DNA from 2 places in the Microlunatus antarcticus genome. Region 1 is predicted to be linked to the other one. Evidence: predicted binding sites of a transcription regulator. Region 1 holds the regulator's gene; the other holds the start of a gene.

The links. The regulator LexA, encoded in region 1, represses DNA repair genes until DNA is damaged. The targets are predictions, from matches to a motif close to TCGAACANNTGTTCGA.
Region 2: FHX39_RS12775 (HNH endonuclease signature motif containing protein) is a predicted target of LexA. The motif match lies at 1,928-1,943, and genes of this name have one in related genera.

Annotation. Positions count from the first base shown of each region.
Region 1 is NZ_JACHZG010000001.1:1,608,613-1,613,455, reverse strand. It holds gene FHX39_RS07475 (RDD family protein) at 255-818, shown strand; gene FHX39_RS07470 (hypothetical protein) at 835-1,221, opposite strand; gene lexA (transcriptional repressor LexA) at 1,484-2,317, shown strand; gene sthA (Si-specific NAD(P)(+) transhydrogenase) at 2,342-3,787, opposite strand; gene FHX39_RS07455 (ATP-dependent DNA helicase) at 3,839-4,843, opposite strand, start outside.
Region 2 is NZ_JACHZG010000001.1:2,734,259-2,739,101, reverse strand. It holds gene FHX39_RS12785 (GNAT family N-acetyltransferase) at 5-1,042, shown strand; gene FHX39_RS12780 (aminoglycoside phosphotransferase family protein) at 1,065-1,886, shown strand; gene FHX39_RS12775 (HNH endonuclease signature motif containing protein) at 2,020-3,270, shown strand; gene FHX39_RS12770 (Imm51 family immunity protein) at 3,267-3,662, shown strand; gene moeZ (adenylyltransferase/sulfurtransferase MoeZ) at 4,055-4,843, shown strand, end outside.

The DNA of each region.
Region 1 (4,843 bases):
ACGGTCCGGAGGGCTCGACGGCGCCCCCGCCGCCACCCGCGTCGTACGGGGGCCGCGGTGGTGGCGGGCCGAAGGGGACGTCGTCGCCGCCCGTACCTCCGGGTGGACCGCACTACGGCCCGGTCCCCCGCTACGCCCGCCCATCGGGACCGCCGCACCCGGGACCGCTGACGGGCTCGTTGCCGGGCCCGAGCGGTCCCCCGTCGTCGGGCCCCTGGTCGCCCGGTCCTCAGCCCGGGCCCGGAGCCTCACCGGTGGCCTGGGGTCCGCCGGCGCCGCCCTTCCCCGCGTACGGCCCGCCGCCGCCCTGGGGTCCGGGCGCTCCCTGGACCCCGCCGCCGCGGGACGACTACGCCGGGTGGGGTCGCCGGGTGGCGGGACTCGTCATCGACCACGCCCCCAGCTATGTCGCTCTGGTCGTGCTCTACGCCGGCTACCTCCCGACGTACCTGGGCTTCTTCCGTCGTGAGCTGAACGTCCCCCCGAGCTACTGGCTGGTGCTGATCGGCACGCTGCTGTCGCTGGGCGCCTTCGGGTGGTCGGTCTACAACCGCTACTTCCTGGCGGGACGTTCCGGGCAGAGCGTCGGCAAGCGCGTGACGAAGACCTGGCTGGTCAGCCAGACGACCGGGAGACCGATCGGGCCCTTCAACGCGTTCCTGCGCGACCTGCTGCACATCGTCGACGGCTTCGGCTACGTCGGCTACCTCTGGCCGCTCTGGGACGACGAGCACCAGACGCTGGCCGACAAGCTCGCGCAGACGATCGTCGTCCGCACTCCTGTGCCGCCGCTGACGGATCTCGAACGCCGGGGCTGAGCCCCCGCGTGCCGGCTCAGGGCTGGACGAGCACCGGCGCAGCGACCGAGTGGCTGGGCTGGTAGCTCTCGCCCGTGACCCGCAGGGCGGTCAGCCCGACGACCGCGATGCTGGCGGCGACCAGCGCCGCCGCCATCACGAGGACGACGGCGAGGCCGCGCTCGGTGAGGCGCCAGCTGCGGCTGACCGGCTCGACAGCCCGAGCCGGAGCGCACGCCCGCGCGCCGGTCGAGGACCCGGCCACGGCCGGGGCGGTGAAGCGCAGCCGACGCGGGCGGGCCGTCGGGCCGACGCCCGGACCGGGCCGGCGGGGCGTGGTGCGCGTCGGGGCGGGGGCCGGTCGACCCACGCGCACGTCGGCGGTCGGTCGGTCGGTCACGGGCTCGGCGAAAGCGACACTCATGGCGATGCTCCTCAGCGGGTCGGGCGTCCGGTCGAACGTAGGTTCGATCGAACGCATGTTCGATGTGTACCGCACCTCGTCGCCGAGTGCAAGCACATTCGAATCGGTGTTCGAGGACTTCATGTCCCAGAGCACACCAGAGGGGTCTGACAGAAACGGCGCCGAAGGAGCACGCGAGCCGCCGAACGACGGATCACGACGAAGCGCGACACGCTCGAACAGGTGTTTGAATGTGGTCGACGTCATCTTTAGAGTGCGGTTCATGGCACACGACGACACGCCTGACGGCACGCTCACCGATCCCGCCCGCCCGGCCCGGCGCCGTGGCCGGCCGACCAAGGCCGAGGTCGCCGCGCAGCTCGCCGAGTCCGCCTCGGTCAGCTCGCTGCCCGACGGTCCGGCCGACAGCACCGGGCTCACCCCGCGCCAGCGTCGGATCCTCGAGGTCATCCGCGACACCGTCGAGTCCCGCGGCTACCCCCCGAGCATCCGGGAGATGGGCGAGGCGGTCGGGCTGGCGAGCTCGTCGAGCGTGTCGCACCAGCTGAAGGCCCTCGAGCAGAAGGGCTTCCTGCGCCGCGACCCCAACCGGCCACGCGCGCTCGAGGTGCTGCTACCGGGCGAGGACCGCCGCGCGAGTGTCGCGAGCACGGCACCGGCCCCCGTCGACCGTCGGCCGCGCCTGGTCGAGATGGACGACTCCGGCATCAACCAGTACCCGGAGCCGGTGCACGTACCGGTCCTGGGGCGCATCGCCGCCGGCGGGCCGATCCTGGCCGAGGAGCGCATCGAGGACGTCTTCGCGCTGCCGCGCCAGCTGGTGGGCGAGGGGACGATGTTCACCCTCGAGGTCCGCGGCGACTCGATGATCGAGGCCGCGATCTGCGACGGCGACTGGGTGGTCGTGCGGCAGCAGCCGAGCGCGGACAACGGGGACATCGTGGCCGCGCTGCTCGACAACGAGGCGACCGTCAAGACGTTCAAGCGCGAGCCCGGCCAGGTCTGGCTCATGCCGCACAACCCGGCGTACGACCCGATCGACGGCAACCACGCCACGATCCTCGGCAAGGTCGTCGCCGTCCTGCGTCGGCTCTGACGCAGGAGGGGCCGGGCAGCAGACCTAGCGCAGGCTGGGCTCCGCAGCCGCCATCTGCGAGGTCAGCCTCGCGACGGCCCGGAGCTTGTTGGCGACGTCGAGGGCGGCGACCTTGTACGCCTCCGACAGCGTCGGGTAGTTGAGGACCGTGTCGACGAGGTAGTCGACGGTCCCGCCGCAGCCCATGATCGCCTGACCGATGTGGACCAGCTCGGTCGCGTTGGTCCCGAAGATGTGCACGCCGAGGATCTCGCGGGTGTCGGCGTGCACGATCAGCTTGAGCATCCCGTACGAGTCCCCGATGATCTGGCCGCGCGCCAGCTCGCGGTAGCGCGAGATCCCGACCTCGAACGGCACCGACTCACGCGTCAGCTCCCCCTCGGTCTTCCCGCAGTAGCTGATCTCGGGGATCGTGTAGATGCCGATCGGCTGCAGCGCCTGGAGGTCGCGGACCGGCTCGTCGAACGCGTGGGACGCGGCGAGCCGACCCTGGTCCATCGAGGTGGCCGCGAGGGCCGGGAAGCCGATGACGTCCCCGACCGCGTAGATGTGGGGCACCGTGGTCTGGTACTTCTCGTTCACCGACAGCCGACCGCGCTTGTCCGCCTCCAGACCTGCGCGCTCGAGGTCGAGGGCCGTCGTGTTTCCCTGGCGTCCGGCCGAGTGCATGACGACCTCGGCGGCGATCCGCTTGCCGGAGGCGAGGGTCGTGATGGTCCCGCCGCCCGAGCTCTCCACCGACGCCACCTCCTCGCCGAAGCGGAACGACATGGTGTGGTCGCGCAGGTGGAACTTGAGGGACTCGACGATCTCGGGGTCGCAGAAGTCGAGCATCTGGTCGCGCTTCTCGACCAGCGTGACCCGCGTGCCGAGGGCCGCGAACATCGACGCGTACTCCACGCCGATCACGCCGGCGCCGACCACGACCATCGACCCAGGGACCTCGTCGACCGCGAGGATCTGGTCGGAGTCGAGCACCCGTACGCCGTCGAACTTCACGTTCGCCGGCCGCGCCGGGACGGTTCCGGTGGCGATGACGATGACGCCGGCGGTCAGCGTCCGGTGCGACGGCTGGCCCTCCAGGTCCACCGACAGGGTGTGCGGGTCGAGGAACGACGCCGTCCCCGGGATCAGCTCGATGTGGTTGCGCTGGAGCTGGGCCCGGATGACCTCGGTCTCCCGTCCGATCACGTGCTGCAGCCGGGCCAGCAGGTCGGAGATCGTGATCTCCTCCTTGACCCGGTAGCTCGCGCCGTACAGCTCGCGCATGTCCATGCCGGTCAGGTAGAGCACGGCCTCGCGCAGCGTCTTCGACGGGATGGTCCCGGTGTTGACGCACACCCCGCCGACCATCGACTTGCTGTCGATGACGCAGACCTTCTTGCCCAGCTTGGCGGCCATGATCGCCGCCTTCTGACCGCCCGGGCCCGAGCCGATGACGGCCAGGTCGACGTCGTAGGTGTGCTCCATGCGGCACACCCTGTCACCCGACCGGCGGAGGTCGGCGTCCGGTCGGCCGCCCTACGGCGTCTCGGCCAGCCGACGGAGCGCCCCCACGGCGATCTCGCGGTCGGTGGTCTCCCACATGTCGGGCATGGACGCGCGCAGGAACGACCCGTAGCGCGCGGTCACCAGCCGCGGGTCGAGCACCGCGACGACCCCGCGGTCGCTGCTGCGGCGCACCAGGCGGCCGGAGCCCTGCGCGAGCAGCAGCGCGGCGTGGGTGGCCGCGACGCTCATGAAGCCGTTCCCGCCCGCGTCAGCGACCGCCTTCTGCCGGGCCAGCGTGAGCGGCTCGTCGGGCCGGGGGAAGGGGATGCGGTCGATGATCACGAGCTGGCAGGTCGCGCCCGGGACGTCGACGCCCTGCCAGAGCGAGAGCGTGCCGAAGAGGCTCGTCGTCTCCTCCGCGGTGAAGCGGCGGGTCAGGTCGGAGAGCTGGGCGTCGCCCTGGCACAGGATCGTCATCTTGGGCAGCTGCCGCCGGACGTGCACCGCCGCGGCTTCGGCGGCCCGCCGCGACGAGAACAGCCCGAGGGTGCGCCCCCCGGCCGCCCACACCAGCTCGGCGATCTCGTCAAGAACCTCTTTGCTCATCCCGTCGCGCCCCGGGGTCGGCAGGGTCCGGGCGACGTAGCGGATCGCCTGGTGGCGGTAGTCGAAGGGCGACCCGACGTCGAGGGCGCGCCACGGGACGACGACGTCGGCGCCGGCCTTGTCCCCGCCGGACGCGACGGGCACGTACGGCGAGGACTCGTCGTCGCGGTCCCGGGCCCGCAGCCCGAGGCTGCCCGCGCTGGGCCCGAAGTCGTCACCGAGCTTGAGGGTGGCCGAGGTGAGCACGACCGTGCGCTCGCCGAACACCGCGGAGCGCATGAGCCCGGCGACGGACAGGGGCGCGACGCGCGCCTCGCGCCCGGAACGTTCCCGCTCGGTCACCCACACCACGTCGTACGCCGACAGCGCGGCCATCCGCTCGGCGACGTCGAAGACCTCACTCACCGCCGCGGCGGCCTGCCGCTGCTC
Region 2 (4,843 bases), 1.1 Mb from region 1:
GGCCGTGCCTCCGCCAGTGACGTCAGAACGGTCGACCCTGCCCGAGGGGTGGTCCACCCGGGTGCCCGGTGACGGCGACATCGGTGCCTTGACGGCACTGCTGGCCGCCAACCGGCGCCACGGCAGCAGCCCGGTCGACGTCGCCACCCTCACCGCCCTGGTCGTGGGCCCGGCGAGCTGGACGCGGCGCCAGCTCGTGGTCCTCGACGCGTCGGCGACGCTGGTCGGCTGGGTCGTCGTGCACGACCGGGCCAACGGGCGCACGGAGGTCACGGTCCTCGTCGCGCCCGACGCCCCCGCCCAGGGCGCGATCGCCGCCGGGCTCTTCGCCTGGGCCGACCGTGAGGCCGCCGAGGTCGCCGCGCTCCGTCGGGCGCCCCGTACGCAGCTCGACTCGGCCGCGGACGCCGACGACGACCGGCAGCGCACCTGGCTGGCGGCGGCGGGCTACGACTGCGTCCGGACGTGGCTGAAGATGGACCGGCCCGTCGACCCGGCCGAGGCCGAGCCGGGGGCGCTGCCCGAGCCGAGGCCCGGCGTGCGGGTGCGCCGCGTCCGCGAGCACGGCAACGGGCTGCCGACCGCCGAGGACTTGCAGACGGTGCACCTGGTGCTGGAGCAGTCGTTCGCCGACCACTTCAACTCCTACCGCGAGGGCTTCGCCGAGTTCGTCGTCCGGCTGCAGGAGGACCCCTGGCACCGCTGGGACCACTGGTGGATCGCCGAGGTCGAGCTGGAGGGGGAGTGGCGCCCGGGCGGCGCGCTGATCAGCTCGGTCTCGCCGCCCGACGCGGCCGGCGCGTACGGGAGCTACGTCGACTACATCGGCGTGCACCGACGCGCCCGCGGGCGGGGCGTCGCCAAGGCGCTGCTGAGCACGGTCGTCGCGGACGCCGCCCGGCGCGGGCGCACGCGGGTCTCGCTCGAGGTCGACGCCGACTCCTCGACCAACGCCGACGGCCTGTACCTCTCGCTGGGCTGGGTGGTCGACCACCGCACCGAGTCCTGGCACCGCTACGTGGACGCGGGCACCCAGGGGTGAGGCGCGGCGGACGCCGGCCGTGGTGAGCGCGGCCGAGCGGCTGCTGCACGACGTCGCCGCGGAGTGGGAGCTGCGCGTGGACGGCGCCGTGCGGGAGCTGCCGCGTCCATCCGTGCCGGTGCGGACGGCCGAGGGCGAACCTGGGCTGCTGGAGCACGCGCCGGACGGGTCGCCGTACGAGCACCTGGCCCTGCGGGCGTGGGACGGGCACGGTGCCGTCCGGCTGCTGCGGGCCGACCCGCGGCGCCACCTGCTGCTGACCGGACGGACCAAGCCGGACGAGGACCTGCGGACCCTCGACGCGTACGACGCCTGCACCCAGGTCGGCGGGCTCTACGCCGTGCTCCACCGCGCGCCGATCCCGCAGCCGCCGCGGCTCGCCGACCTGGTGGAGGGCTGGCTCGCCGACCTCGCCCTGCCGGCGGTGGCGGCGACCGTGCCGCGACGGTTCGCGGAGCAGGTGCGTTCCTGGGCGCCGGGGCTCGTCGACCCGACCGAGGTCACCCCCGTGCTGCTGCACGGTGACCTGCGGCCCGGGACCGTCCGCGGCGTGGGTCGGGGCTGGGCGGCCGTCGCACCGCGACCGGCGTCGGGCGACCCCGCGTACGAGGTCGCCGCGGTCCTGCGGCGCTGGGACGGGGCCGAGGGCAGCGACGACCTGCGCGGCGACCTGCTCGAACGCTTCTACGCCGTCGTCGACGCCGCCGGGCTGGACGAGGACCGGGCCCGTTCCTGGGTGGTGGTACGGACCCTCGTCGAGCTGGCCGGAACCTTCGCGAGCGGCGGCGTGGCGGCCGACGAGGTGACGTGGGCGATGACGGTGGTCAAGGCCGTCCAGCGCTGAGCCGGTCGGTGTTGTCCGGCTGGTCCATGATGTTGGTTCACTCGCACAGGTGTTCGATTCTGTCGGTGGGTCGTCGTAGGTTCATCTCATGGCGTTGCGGACGGTGGAACGGGTCGAGGAGGCTCCCCATCCCATGACTGCACGCCTGAGCTCGCTGGTGGACGAGCTGGCCGGGCTGACGTCCGACGCGCTCGCCGGGGTGGACGACGACTCGACCGAGGCCGACTTGGTCGACCAGATCGCGGTGCTGGAACGGCTGCGGGGTGCGGTCGCGGCCGTGCAGGCCGCCGTGATCGTCCGGTTCGGGCGGGCGCGGGTCGAGCGGCAGCTGGCCGCCGACGTGCACCCGCGCGACATCGGCCGCGGGGTGGCCGAGGAGCTGGGCCTGGCGTGCCGGGTGTCGCCGACGGTCGCGGCGCGGCGGTTGGGTTCGGCGCGGGCGTGGTGGTTCGACCTGCCGCACACCTACGCCGCCCTTGCGGTTGGCGCGGTGAGTGAGCCGACCGCGGAGGCGGTCGTGATGGAGACGCGGCATCTCGACGCCGTCACCCGACGTAGCGTGGACGCCCGTCTGCACGACGCCGGCGTCGCCGGGCTCGGCGTGAGGGAGGCCGCGGTGCTAGCGCGTCGCTACGCCTACGAGGCCGACCGGGAGGCCTACGTCGCCCGCGGCCGGAACGAGCGGAAGCACCGCCGCGTCGGCCTGCGGCCTGCGCCGGACACGATGAGCGTCCTGTCCGGGTACCTACCCGTGGAGCAGGGCGTCGCCTGCCTCGCCGCGCTACGGCGTCACACCGACAACCTCGTGGCGACCGGCGACGACCGGACGCGGGACCAGATCATGGCCGACACCCTCGTCGAACGCCTCACCGGACAAGCCCGAGCCGCCGACGTGGCCGTGGAGATCCAGCTGATCCTGCCCGCCGACCTCGCCGACGACCCCGACAGCACGAGGACCGCCACGATCACCGGCGCCGGCCCGCTCCCCGGAGCTCTGGCCCGCGAGATCGTCGACGCCAGCCTCGGCGCCAAGACGGTGCGTCGCCTGCACACCACCTCAGACGGGCGGATGTCCGGGATCGACCCGAGGCGCCGGTTCACCGGCGCGCTGGCCGACCTGGTCAGGGCCCGCGACCAGACGTGCCGGGTCCCCTTCTGCGGGGCGCCGGTCCGTCACCTCGACCACGTCCGGCGTCACGCCGACGGCGGCCCGACCACCCTGGTCAACGGCCGCGGGCTGTGCGCCCGCCACAACCTCGTCCACGAACAGCCCGGCTGGACCGCCGCCGTCGTCCACGACGGGCTCGGGACCGAGCCCCACACCGTCAGGACCACGACGCCGACCGGTCACGCCTACACGGCGCGGGCACCCGACCCGCCGTGAGCCTCCCGGCCGATGGGGGATGCGCCGTTCTTCGGCCTGCGGGCCGCGTCTCTGCGACGATGAGCGGCGTGCCCGATCACGCGACGATCATCGACGTCGATGGTGCGACCAGCCTGACCTTCTACTGCGGTGAACTGCCGGCGGACGAGGCCATCAGTGCTGCCGACCACGAACCCAACGGCTACTTCTGGGAGGGTCTGGTGCGGTTCGTCGCTCCCGAGCTCGCGGCCAGGGTGGAGCTCGACTCCGAGTCGGGCATGTTCGCGGCGTACGGGGATCGGGCGACGCTCGAGGAGCTGCAGCGGGTGCTGGCCGGCTACCTCGACGACGGAGACCGCGTGGCGACGACCATCCGTGATGCGGAGAGCTCAGGCTTCGCGTTCGACGACTGAGGCAGAGCGAGCGCTCGAGCCATCCGGGCCTGGTCGATCGGAGCGCGGGTCGACCTCCCGCTGGACCGCCGTCGGGGGTGAGGCGCGGGGTCGTGGTCGGTAGCGCCGGAGGTCGTGCTCGCGCTCCTCGTGAGCGGTCACGGCATCCGGGGTCCTCCGTCGGGCGCGCTTCGGGCGGTGCAGCAGGCGGCGCAGCCCGTACGGCAGCAGGTGCATGTCGCAGATTTGCAGATGCTGACGCAGGTCGACCAGAACTGTGGCTTTTCTCCGCGATCGGCGCCCGCGGCGGCAAGGGGCAGTCCGGCCGTCGGAATAGGTCGCCCCGGGGGGACGTTCCGGCTGACGATCGAGGGACCCGTCCGACGGGATCCCGTACGAGAGCAGGAGGAACCGTGGCTCTGCCACCGCTGGTCGAACCCGCCGCCGAGCTGACGACCGAAGAGGTCCGTCGCTACAGCCGTCATCTGATCATCCCGGACGTGGGCATGATCGGGCAGAAGCGGCTGAAGAACGCCCGCGTCCTCGTCATCGGGGCCGGCGGCCTCGGCAGCCCGGCCCTGCTGTACCTGGCCGCCGCGGGCGTGGGCACGCTGGGCATCGTCGAGTTCGACACCGTCGACGAGTCCAACCTGCAGCGCCAGATCATCCACGGGCAGTCGGACATCGGGAAGTCCAAGGCCATCTCGGCCAAGGAGTCCATCTCCGAGGTCAACCCGCTGGTGAACGTGATCGTCCACGACACGCGTCTCGACAACGACAACGTCATGGACATCTTCGCCCAGTACGACCTGATCCTCGACGGCACCGACAACTTCGCCACGCGCTACCTGGTGAACGACGCCGCCGTGCTGTCGCACAAGCCGTACGTCTGGGGCTCGATCTTCCGCTTCGAGGGCCAGGCGAGCGTCTTCTGGGACGACCACGGGCCCAACTACCGCGACCTCTACCCCGAGGCTCCGCCGCCCGGCATGGTGCCGTCGTGCGCCGAGGGCGGCGTGCTCGGCGTGCTCTGCGCGTCGATCGGCTCGATCATGGTCACCGAGGCGATCAAGCTGATCACCGGCATCGGCGAGCCGCTGATCGGTCGCCTCATGGTCTACGACGCGCTCGAGATGACGTACACGACGCTCAAGCTGCGCAAGGACCCCGACACCGCGCCGATCACCGAGCTGATCGACTAC